DNA from 3 places in the Streptomyces sp. NPDC111802 genome. Region 3 is predicted to be linked to each of the others. Evidence: riboswitches for the same ligand, from Rfam matches in the RefSeq annotation. Region 3 holds a riboswitch; each other region holds the start of a gene.
The links. Region 3 has a riboswitch for cyclic di-AMP ahead of ACZ7NC_RS01035 (M23 family metallopeptidase). Riboswitches for the same ligand answer to the same signal wherever they lie in the genome.

Region 1: another riboswitch for cyclic di-AMP. It lies ahead of ACZ7NC_RS17245 (M23 family metallopeptidase); the one in region 3 lies ahead of ACZ7NC_RS01035 (M23 family metallopeptidase).
Region 2: another riboswitch for cyclic di-AMP. It lies ahead of ACZ7NC_RS15305 (M23 family metallopeptidase); the one in region 3 lies ahead of ACZ7NC_RS01035 (M23 family metallopeptidase).

The regions. Positions count from the first base shown of each region.
Region 1 covers NZ_JBVKCZ010000013.1:202,640-205,881, forward strand. Annotated here, with positions in the region: gene ACZ7NC_RS17230 (MarR family winged helix-turn-helix transcriptional regulator) at 1-90, opposite strand, end outside; gene ACZ7NC_RS17235 (dihydrofolate reductase family protein) at 170-1,303, shown strand; tRNA gene ACZ7NC_RS17240 (tRNA-Met) at 1,438-1,511, shown strand; cyclic di-AMP (ydaO/yuaA leader) riboswitch at 1,883-2,040, shown strand; gene ACZ7NC_RS17245 (M23 family metallopeptidase) at 2,052-3,080, shown strand.
Region 2 covers NZ_JBVKCZ010000012.1:65,294-68,535, forward strand. Annotated here, with positions in the region: gene ACZ7NC_RS15300 (alpha-galactosidase) at 1-1,075, shown strand, start outside; cyclic di-AMP (ydaO/yuaA leader) riboswitch at 1,383-1,540, shown strand; gene ACZ7NC_RS15305 (M23 family metallopeptidase) at 1,545-2,495, shown strand; gene ACZ7NC_RS15310 (SGNH/GDSL hydrolase family protein) at 2,783-3,242, shown strand, end outside.
Region 3 covers NZ_JBVKCZ010000001.1:223,903-227,144, forward strand. Annotated here, with positions in the region: gene ACZ7NC_RS01030 (M16 family metallopeptidase) at 1-891, shown strand, start outside; cyclic di-AMP (ydaO/yuaA leader) riboswitch at 1,115-1,277, shown strand; gene ACZ7NC_RS01035 (M23 family metallopeptidase) at 1,291-2,076, shown strand; gene ACZ7NC_RS01040 (GntR family transcriptional regulator) at 2,260-2,955, shown strand; gene ACZ7NC_RS01045 (HPr family phosphocarrier protein) at 3,145-3,242, opposite strand, start outside.

The sequences.
Region 1 (3,242 bases), on a different contig from region 3:
CCGGTCCAGCGCGTCCTCCACGAGCGCGGCGGCGGCGATGTACGCGCGCCAGGCGCGCTGCTCCTCGGGGGTGAGCCAGCGAGTCGTCATAGGACCAGTGTAGGTTTGTTTCAAAGTTGAACCAAGACCCAGACCGTATAGCCAGACCGTAGAGTCGGAGAGCGCGCCCATGCCGTCGTACCCCTACGTCCTGCTGTCCGCCGCCGTCTCCCTGGACGGCTACCTCGACGACACGACTCCCGACCGCCTGCTGCTGTCCAGCCCGGCCGACTTCGACCGGGTCGACGAGGTGCGGGCCTCCGTGGACGCGATTCTGATCGGTGCCGGCACGATCCGGGCGGACAACCCGCGGCTGCTGGTGAACTCGGCCGAACGGCGGGCCGCGCGGGTGGCGGCGGGGAAGCCGGAGTATCCGTTGAAGGTCACGGTCAGCGCGACGGGCGAGCTGGATCCGGCCGCGAACTTCTGGCACACGGGCGGCGACAAGATCGTCTATACGACGGCGAAGGGCGCGGAGCGGCTGCGGCGGGCGCCGGTCGAAGCGGACGTCGTCGCGCTGGGCGATGAACTGGACTGGCGGCCCCTGCTGGCGCATCTGCGTGAGGTGCGCGGCGTCGAGCGGCTGATGGTCGAGGGGGGCGGCAAGATCCACACCCAGCTGATCCAGCAGGGGCTGGCGGACGAGTTGCAGCTGGTGCTGGCGCCGCTGTTCGTGGGGGATGCGCGGGCGCCGCGGCTGTTCGGGCCGGGTGGGTATCAGGGTGGACGGCTGCGACTGGTCGAGACGCGGCGGATCGAGGACGTGGTGCTGATGCGTTACGAGCCGACGGCGCCGGGTGCCGGTGAGCTTCCCTCCGCCGCGGATCGGCACTGGCTGGGGCTGGCGTGCGAGCTGGCGGCGCAGTGCCCGCCCTCAAAGACGGCGTTCAGCGTCGGGGCGGTGGTGGTGGCGGCCGACGGGACGGAACTGGCGCGCGGGTACTCCAGGGAGGGCGGTGATCCCGTGGTGCATGCGGAGGAGGCGGCGCTGGCGAAGATCCCGGCGGGGGATCCGAGGCTGGCGTCGGCGACGGTGTACAGCAGCCTGGAGCCTTGTACGCGGCGTGCGTCGCGGCCGGTGCCGTGTGCGCGGCTGATTCTTGAGGCGGGGGTGCGCAGGGTGGTGACGGCTTGGCGGGAGCCGGACACGTTCGTGGTCGGAGCCGATGGGAGCGGGGTGCTGGCGGGGGAGGGCGTGGATGTGGTGGTGCTCGCGGAGTACGAGGAGCGGGCGATGGCACCGAACGGGCATCTGCTGGGCTGAGGCCGGGCTTCTTCTCGCCCCCGCCGCCCTTGCCCGTCCCGTCCCTGGGGGCCGCGCCCCCAGACCCCCGCTCCGGCCCTGAAAGAAAGGCGTGTGCTTCGGGTCCTGCGGATGGCGTACTATGGATTCAACGACGCGGGGTGGAGCAGCTCGGTAGCTCGCTGGGCTCATAACCCAGAGGTCGCAGGTTCAAATCCTGTCCCCGCTACTGAAGGCTCAGGGCCGGAACTGATCAGTTCCGGCCCTGAGTGTTTTCCCGGCCGGCACGCCCGGCCGTCCGGCTGCCGTGTACGACCACCTCACGCCCACGGACTTCACCGGCGCCCCCTTCTGCAGGTGACCTTGATCGTTGTCACCAGATGTGATCGGGCGAGCGCCCTCCGCATAACAACTGACATACCGTCAATACCTGTGTGATTCCTGAGCCTTGGCCAACTCGCCCGATTTGGGCCACTGATGACCCGTAAGTCCAGGCGAGAATCGTTAATGATCAAGTGGAACAGCTTGGAATCCGCACCCCGCGTCTATTAACGTTCGATAACGCAGCGCGGTCGTCCCAGCCGTCACAAGAGGCGGCTCCGTGCGCACGCGCCGAGTCCCGCAAGGGAGCCGGGGAACCACCACCCTGGGGTGAATCGCACGGATTCCGCCGTGGAAGCACGGTTGGTATACGCGCGTAGGAGACCTTCCTGCTCCGAACCCGTCAGCTAACCCGGTAGGCGAGAAGGAAGGAAAGGAGTACGCCCACGTGGCGTCAAACCGGCCTGCTCCGCAAGCCCCGTTCGTGCCGAGCCAGCGCACCACCGACACCTTCGGCTACGACAGCTACCGCACCGACGAGGGCCCGTTCGAGGAGTGGAACCCCACCGCGGAGTCCATTCGTCCCGTTCGTGGCAGGCACCGCGTCTCCAAGCAGCGCGGCGGGGGACTCGCCCGCAGCTCCACGGTTCTCGGCGTAGGCGTCATAGCCGCCGTCGGCGCGGGCGGCATGGCCAGCGCGAACAGCGGCAAGCCGCCGGTCGCCATCACCATGCCCGACCTGCCGCTGATCTCCGACGACGACTCCTCCGAGGCCGCCGAGGACACGGCCACCGCCCTCAGCACCATGGGCGAGGCCACCGAGCAGACCGCTCAGAGCGGCTCCGACGCCGGCGAGGCGCTGCGCAGCCGGATCATCGCGCAGGCCGAGCTCCAGCAGGACCAGATCGACAGCAAGGCCGCCGCCGCTGCCGTTGCCGCCGCCGAGAAGGAGGCCGCCGCGGCCGCCGCCAAGGCGGAGCAGGAGGCCAAGGAGAAGGCCGCCGCCGCGAAGGCCGCCGCCGAGGAGGAGGCCCGCAAGAAGGCCGAGGCCGAGCGCCTCGCCGAGCTGGCCAAGCAGTACACGCTGCCGACCTCCTCGTACACCATCACCTCGACCTTCGGTCAGGCCGGCGCCTACTGGTCCTCCGGGTACCACACCGGCCTCGACTTCGCCGCCCCCACCGGCACGCTGATCAAGGCGATCCACTCCGGCACGGTCACCTTCGCCGGCTGGGACGGCTCGTACGGCTACAAGACCGAGATCACCCTCGACGACGGCACCGAGCTCTGGTTCGCGCACCAGTCCTCGATCAGCGTCAGCGTGGGCCAGAAGGTCAACACGGGCGACGTCATCGGCCGCGTTGGTGCCACGGGCAATGTGACCGGCGCCCACCTGCACCTCGAGGTGCACCCCGACGGCGCCACGAACGGCATCGACCCGATGGCGTGGCTGCAGGGCAAGGGCCTCACGCCCTGAGGTCGTGAGGTCCTGAGGCCACGAGACCCTGAGGTCCTGAGTCCCTTGAGGTCCTTGAGAGGCGTCCACTTCTGAACCCCCGGCAGTCCTGACGGCGTCCCCCCGACGTCAGGGCTGCCGGTTTTCGGTGTGCCAGGAGTGTTTACCGGGACTTTGTCGCAA
Region 2 (3,242 bases), on a different contig from region 3:
CGACGGCTGGTTCGGCACCCGCACCAGCGACCGCGCCGGGCTCGGCGACTGGACGCCCAACCCCGACCGCTTCCCGTCCGGCCTCAAGCCGCTCGCCGAGTACGTGCACGCGCTGGGCATGCAGTTCGGCATCTGGGTCGAACCGGAAATGGTCAATCCGGACAGCGAGCTGTATCGCGCCCACCCGGAGTGGGTGCAGCACCAAACAGGACGAAAGCGTACGGAATTCCGCAATCAGCTCGTACTGAACCTCGCCCGCGACGACGTCCAGGAGTATCTCTGGGAACAGCTCGACGGGCTCCTCTCCAGCGCCCCGATCGACTATGTGAAGTGGGACTTCAACCGCTGCTTCTCCGACGCCGGCTGGCCCGGTGAGCCGTATCCGCAGCGCTTGTGGGTCGACCATGTGCGTGCCCTGTACGGTCTGCTCGACCGGCTGCGCGCCGCTCACCCCGGTGTCGCCTTCGAGTCCTGCTCGGGCGGCGGCGGACGGATCGACCTCGGCGTGCTCGGCCGTACCGACCAGGTGTGGACCTCGGACAACACCGACCCCCTCGACCGGCTCGCCATCCAGCACGGCTTCAGCCAGATCCACCCGCCCCGGGCCATGGCGGCCTGGGTCACCGACAGTCCGAACGCCATGCTCAACCACCGCGCCAGCTCACTGCGCTTCCGCTTCGTCAGCGCCATGGCGGGGGTGCTCGGCGTCGGCGGCGACCTGGAGCGGTGGACCGAGGAGGAGCTGGCCGAGGCCCGGGAGTGGGTGACGCTCTACAAGGAGATCCGCCCCCTGGTGCAGCGCGGTGACCTCTACCGGCTGCGGCCCCCGCGCGGCGGACTGAGCGCGGTGCAGTACGTGCTCGGGGACGAGACGGTCGTCCTCGCCTGGCTCCAGGCCCAGAGCTATGGCGAGCCCCTGCCGGCCCTGAGGCTGCGCGGTCTCGACCCGACAGGTGCGTATGAATGCCTTGAAACGGGCGAAATTCACCGAGGTGCCGTACTGGTGCATCACGGACTAAGTGCCCGTCTGTGTGGCGATCTGGATGCGACGGTTATTCGCCTCCGTCGCATCTAGGTGTTCTGTCCGAATTGACTACTTCATTCCAACTCGCTCTGGAGTGAAGGGAGGTGGAGCAGGGTCACGTGAGGAGCGTCATATTCGTGACCGTGCGTCGCCCGTCATGTCCACGTAATTCACATGTTTTTCATGGGGCTTTGAGTCGGACGGCATACCAAGAATTCACTCACGGTGACCGGTAATTCCCACAAGGGATCAACAGGAACGCATTCGGACGGAACCTCTCACTTGTTCCCATGCGTCTTCCTCGCTTACGTTCGCCACCAATCCGGACGGACGCCTAATCCTGCCGCCGACCGGATCCCGCGCTAACTCACCCGTCCACGGCAGGAGCGGGGGACCCACAGGTACAACCGCCTGTTCCGGTCTCCGGAACGGCTTGGGGTCAAGTCGCGTCCCGACGCGGCCGGGCATCTCCAGCCCGCACCCGACAGCTCACCTCGCAGGCGCCGGAGAGGAATTCGCCATGCCCGCGAAGGGTAAGCATCGCCGCCCGAAGCCCTTGCGCTTCACCCGCTCCATAGCCGTCGCCGGAACCGGCGGCGCCGCTCTCGCTCTCCCGCTCATGGGGGCCACCGGCGCCCACGCCGCTCCCTCGCAGTCCGTTTCGGAAAAGGCCGTTCAGTCCCTTCCCGCCGCCGGCCAGAAGGCGGTTGAGAAGAAGGCCGCCGAGAAGAAGACCGGCGTGCGGACCTATTCGGTGAGGGTGGGCGATTACCTTTCGAAGATCGCCGACAAGGAGAATGTCAGCGGCGGCTGGAAGCGGCTCTACGCCGACAACCGCGCGGCGGTCGGCGACGACCCGTCGCTGATCCACCCCGGTCTGAAGCTCACGATCGGTGGCAAGAAGGCCACGACGAGCACCCCCAAGTCCTCGTCGTCCGCCCCGTCCTCCGCCTCGTCGAAGAAGTCCTCGAAGCCCTCGTCGAAGCCGTCCTCGAACGACTCGAGCGCCTCGAAGTCCGCCGCGAAGACGACCTCGGCCGCCGGGACCGCAAGCACCGCCAACGGGTTCTCCGCCCCGCTCACCGGCGCGACCCTCGGCACCGGATACAAGGTGGCGGGCAGCATGTGGTCCAGCGGCTACCACACCGGTGTCGACTTCGCCGCCGCGACCGGCACCCCGCTCAAGGCGGTCGGCGCGGGCACCGTCGTCTCCGCCGGCTGGGGTGGCGCGTACGGCAACCAGGTCGTCATCCAGCTCGCCGACGGCTACTACGCGCAGTACGCCCACCTGTCCTCGCTCTCCGTCTCGGCCGGCCAGACCGTGACCGCGGGCCAGCAGGTCGGCCTCTCCGGCGCGACCGGCAACGTGACCGGCCCGCACCTGCACTTCGAGATCCGCACCACGCCGGACTACGGCTCGGACGTGGACCCGGTCGCCTACCTCCGCTCCAAGGGCGTTGCCATCGGCTGACGGCCGCCCGCGCGAAAGCCACCTGCCTGACACGCAACCGAAGGCCGGACCTCGATCCCCGGGTCCGGCCTTCGGTGTGTCCACGGTCCAGTGGCCGTGCCCCGGAGGCCGATGACAGTCATCACCCGCTCAACACCCCTGCTCAGAGGGTTATTCCAGGTTTGGTCAACACTTGGGGAGTGGCTTATCTCACCGCTCGTCAACCTCTTCCTACGGTCGCGTAGGTCACATTCAAAGGTGAATCATGTCCCGATGTGGCAGACGATTCGAAGAGTGACAGCAGATCAGTGATCGGGTCGTACGTCGCGGTGGGGGACAGCTTCACCGAGGGCGTCGGCGACCCCGGCCCCGACGGGGCGTTCGTCGGCTGGGCGGACCGGTTCGCGGTCCTGCTCGCGGACCGGCGTCCCGAGGGCGACTTCGACTACACCAACCTCGCCGTGCGCGGCAAACTGCTCGACCAGATCGTCGAGGACCAGCTTCCCAAGGCCGTCGAACTGGCCCCGGACCTGGTCTCGTTCTGCGCGGGCGGCAACGACATCATCCGGCCGGGCACCGACCCCGACGAGGTGGCCGAGCGCTTCGAGCGGGCGATCGCCCGGCTCACCTCCGCCGTCGGCACCGTCATGGTGACGACCGGCTTCGACACCCGTGGCGTACCCGTGCTGAAGCATCTGCGCGGCAAGATCGCCACGTACAACGGTCATGTGCGGGCCATCGCCGACCGGTACGGCTGCCCGGTGCTCG
Region 3 (3,242 bases):
TCCAAGGAGCTGTTCCCGGCCACCTCGCGCATGTCCCGCCCGCGCCAGGGCACCGAGGACACCGTCGCCGGCATCGACTCCGCGGGCGTACGCGCCTTCTACGAGCGGCATGTACGCCCCGCCACCTCCACCGTGGTGGTCGTCGGCGACCTCACCGGAGTCGACCTCGACGCGCTGCTCGGTGACACCCTGGGCGCCTGGACCGGCTCCCCGGCCGAGCCGCGGCCCGTTCCGCCGGTGACCGCGGACGACACCGGGCGCGTCGTCATCGTGGACCGTCCCGGCGCGGTCCAGACGCAGCTGCTCATCGGCCGTGTCGGCCCCGACCGGCACGACCGTGTGTGGCCCGCGCAGGTGCTCGGCACGTACTGCCTCGGCGGCACCCTCACCTCCCGCCTGGACAAGGTCCTGCGCGAGGAGAAGGGCTACACCTACGGCGTGCGCGCGTTCGGGCAGGTCCTGCGCTCCGCCCCGGACGGCACGGGCGCGGCGATGCTCGCCATCAGCGGCTCCGTCGACACCCCGAACACCGGCCCGGCTCTGGACGACCTCTGGAAGGTCCTGCGCGGTGTCGCCGCCGAGGGGCTGACCGACGCCGAGCGGGACTTCGCCGTGCAGAACCTCGTCGGGGTGGCACCGCTGAAGTACGAGACCGCCGCCTCCGTGGCGAACACGCTGGCGGACCAGGTCGAGCAGCACCTGCCCGACGACTACCAGGCCACGCTGTACCAGCAGCTCGCCGCCACCGGCACCGTCGAGGCCACCGCCGCGGCCGTGAGCGCTTTCCCGGTTGACCGTCTGGTGACGATCCTCGTCGGCGACGCGGCCGAGATCCGGGGGCCCGTCGAGGCCCTCGGCATCGGCGAAGTCACCGTCGTGGCAGCCGAGTAGCCGGACTTACGACGCCACGCGTGCGGAGGGGCCCTGGTGACGAAAGAGTCACCAGGGCCCCTTTGTGCCCGAATTGCCGAGAGGTATGCCCGAATTGAGGAGAGGTTGCCTGTCTGGCCTGTGGGATGCGCTACAAAAGCCCTGATCCGTTTGGGGATTGAAAGATGCCCCGTTTAGCGTCTTCCGGGCTGTCCGTCAGGCAGTGCGCCGCACCCGCGGCACCGGACAGCCATCGCCGAGTCCCCGTACGGCGCGAGCCAGGGGAGCCGGGGACCCATCGAAGTCCCTGGGGTGAATCGGACGCCCGCGCAAGCGCGAGGGGGTCCGTAGGAGACCTTCCTGCTCCGAACCCGTCAGCTAACCCGGTAGGCGAGAAGGAAGGAAAGGATCAGCCACTCCATGGCGTTCACCTGCGCCACCGGGAAGAACCGCCCCACCGGGAAGCATCGTCGTCCCAGCCGGTTCGAACGCACCACCGCCCGCGCGGCCGGCGTCGCCGCGCTCACCGCCACCGGTGTCATAGGCACCCTGGCCGCTCCGGCGCTCGCCGCCGAACCCGCCGCGGAGCAGACCGGCCTCATACCGGTCATCACCGTCGAGAACTCGATCGCCGACCAGCTCGACGCCCAGGCCGCAGCCCAGGAGCGGGCCGCCGAGCAGGCCGCCGCCGCGAAGAAGGCCGCCGTGGAGGCCGCGCGTCTGAAGGCGGCCGAGAAGGCCAAGCAGGAGCGCGCGGCCAAGGAGCGCGCCGCCCGTGAGGCCGAGCGCAAGCGCCTGCTGTCCTACGTCGCCCCGATCGCCAACTCGTATGTCTCCACGGGCTACAAGTCCGGCGGAGCCATCTGGTCCTCCGGCAGCCACACCGGCATCGACTTCCACGCCGCCAGCGGCACCTCCGTCCACGCGGTCGCCTCCGGCACCGTCGTCGAGGCCGGCTGGGGCGGGTCGTACGGCAACAACATCGTGATCAAGATGAACGACGGCACGTACACCCAGTACGGCCATCTGTCGTCCATCGGCGTCTCGGTCGGTCAGACCGTCACCCCCGGACAGCAGATCGGCCTGTCCGGCGCCACCGGCAACGTCACAGGGCCGCACCTGCACTTCGAGGCCCGCACCACGCCGGAGTACGGCTCCGACATCGACCCCGTCGCCTACCTGCGCTCGCACGGCGTGAACGTCTGACGGCGTCGCACCTCCCCGAAGCCCCGGCTCCCGAGCCGGGGCTTTCGGTTTCCGAACCGATCCGCTGACCAAAAAATATCCATGGATTCCGGCCCCCCGTCGGAAATTCCGGCCGGTTGCCATAGAGTCACTGCGAACACGTCATTCGTCGACGTTTCACGGGGATTAAAGCGGAGGTCGGTCATGCGTATTCCGGCGCATTCGGTGTGCACGGCGATCCGGGACGACATCGTCGCCGGTGTCTACGAGCGTGGCGGCCGACTCACCGAGGAAGTCCTCGCCCGCCGCTACGGCGTCTCCCGCGTCCCCGTCCGGGAGGCTCTGCGGACCCTGGAGGCGGAGGGCTTCGTCGTGACCCGTCGGCACGCGGGCGCGTGCGTCGCCGAACCGACCGAGCAGGAGGCCGCCGACCTGCTGGAGATGCGCACCCTCCTGGAGCCGCTCGGTGCCTCCCGGGCCGCCCAGCGGCGCACCGAGGCCCATCTGAAGGTCCTGCGCGGCCTGGTCAGGCTGGGCCAGGAGCGGGCCAGGCGCGGAAACAGCGAGGATCTGCGCTCCCTGGGCAACTGGTTCCACGAGACGCTGGCCCAGGCCTGCGGCAGCCCCGGCCTGACCTCGGTGCTGACCCAGCTGCGCCACAAGATCGCCTGGATGTACGCGGTGGAGGCACCGGCCAACCCCGTGGAGTCCTGGACCGAGCACGGCGCGATCGTGGACGCGGTGGCGCGCGGCGACGGCGAACGCGCCCGCGCGATCACAGCGCTGCACACCGAGCGCGGGCTCCCCGGGCACCGGCTGCGGTTCGGCTCCGGCGGAGAGCGCACGGAGCGTGTGAGGAATTCGCAACATCCCGTAAACATGCCGAGCCTGCGGCATTAACAAGCGCGCCGTATACAAAGAGGAGATATTTGGCGGCGGTGAATTTCCGCTGCCCTTTTTCGGGTGTGCCGTTAATTCTCGTGACGGCCTGCGGCAAAATCATGGCCGCCGATCGAAAACAGCGAAGCCGCGCCCGCCGGAAAGGCGGGCGCGGCTTCACCGTTCGCTACGGATACCCGCTCAGGTCGTTCAGACCGTCTCGGGCAGCTCCTCGAGGCCCTCGGCGACCAGCTTTGCCAGTCGGTCGAGGGCGGCGTCCGCGCCCTCGGCGTCGGAGGCGAGGACGA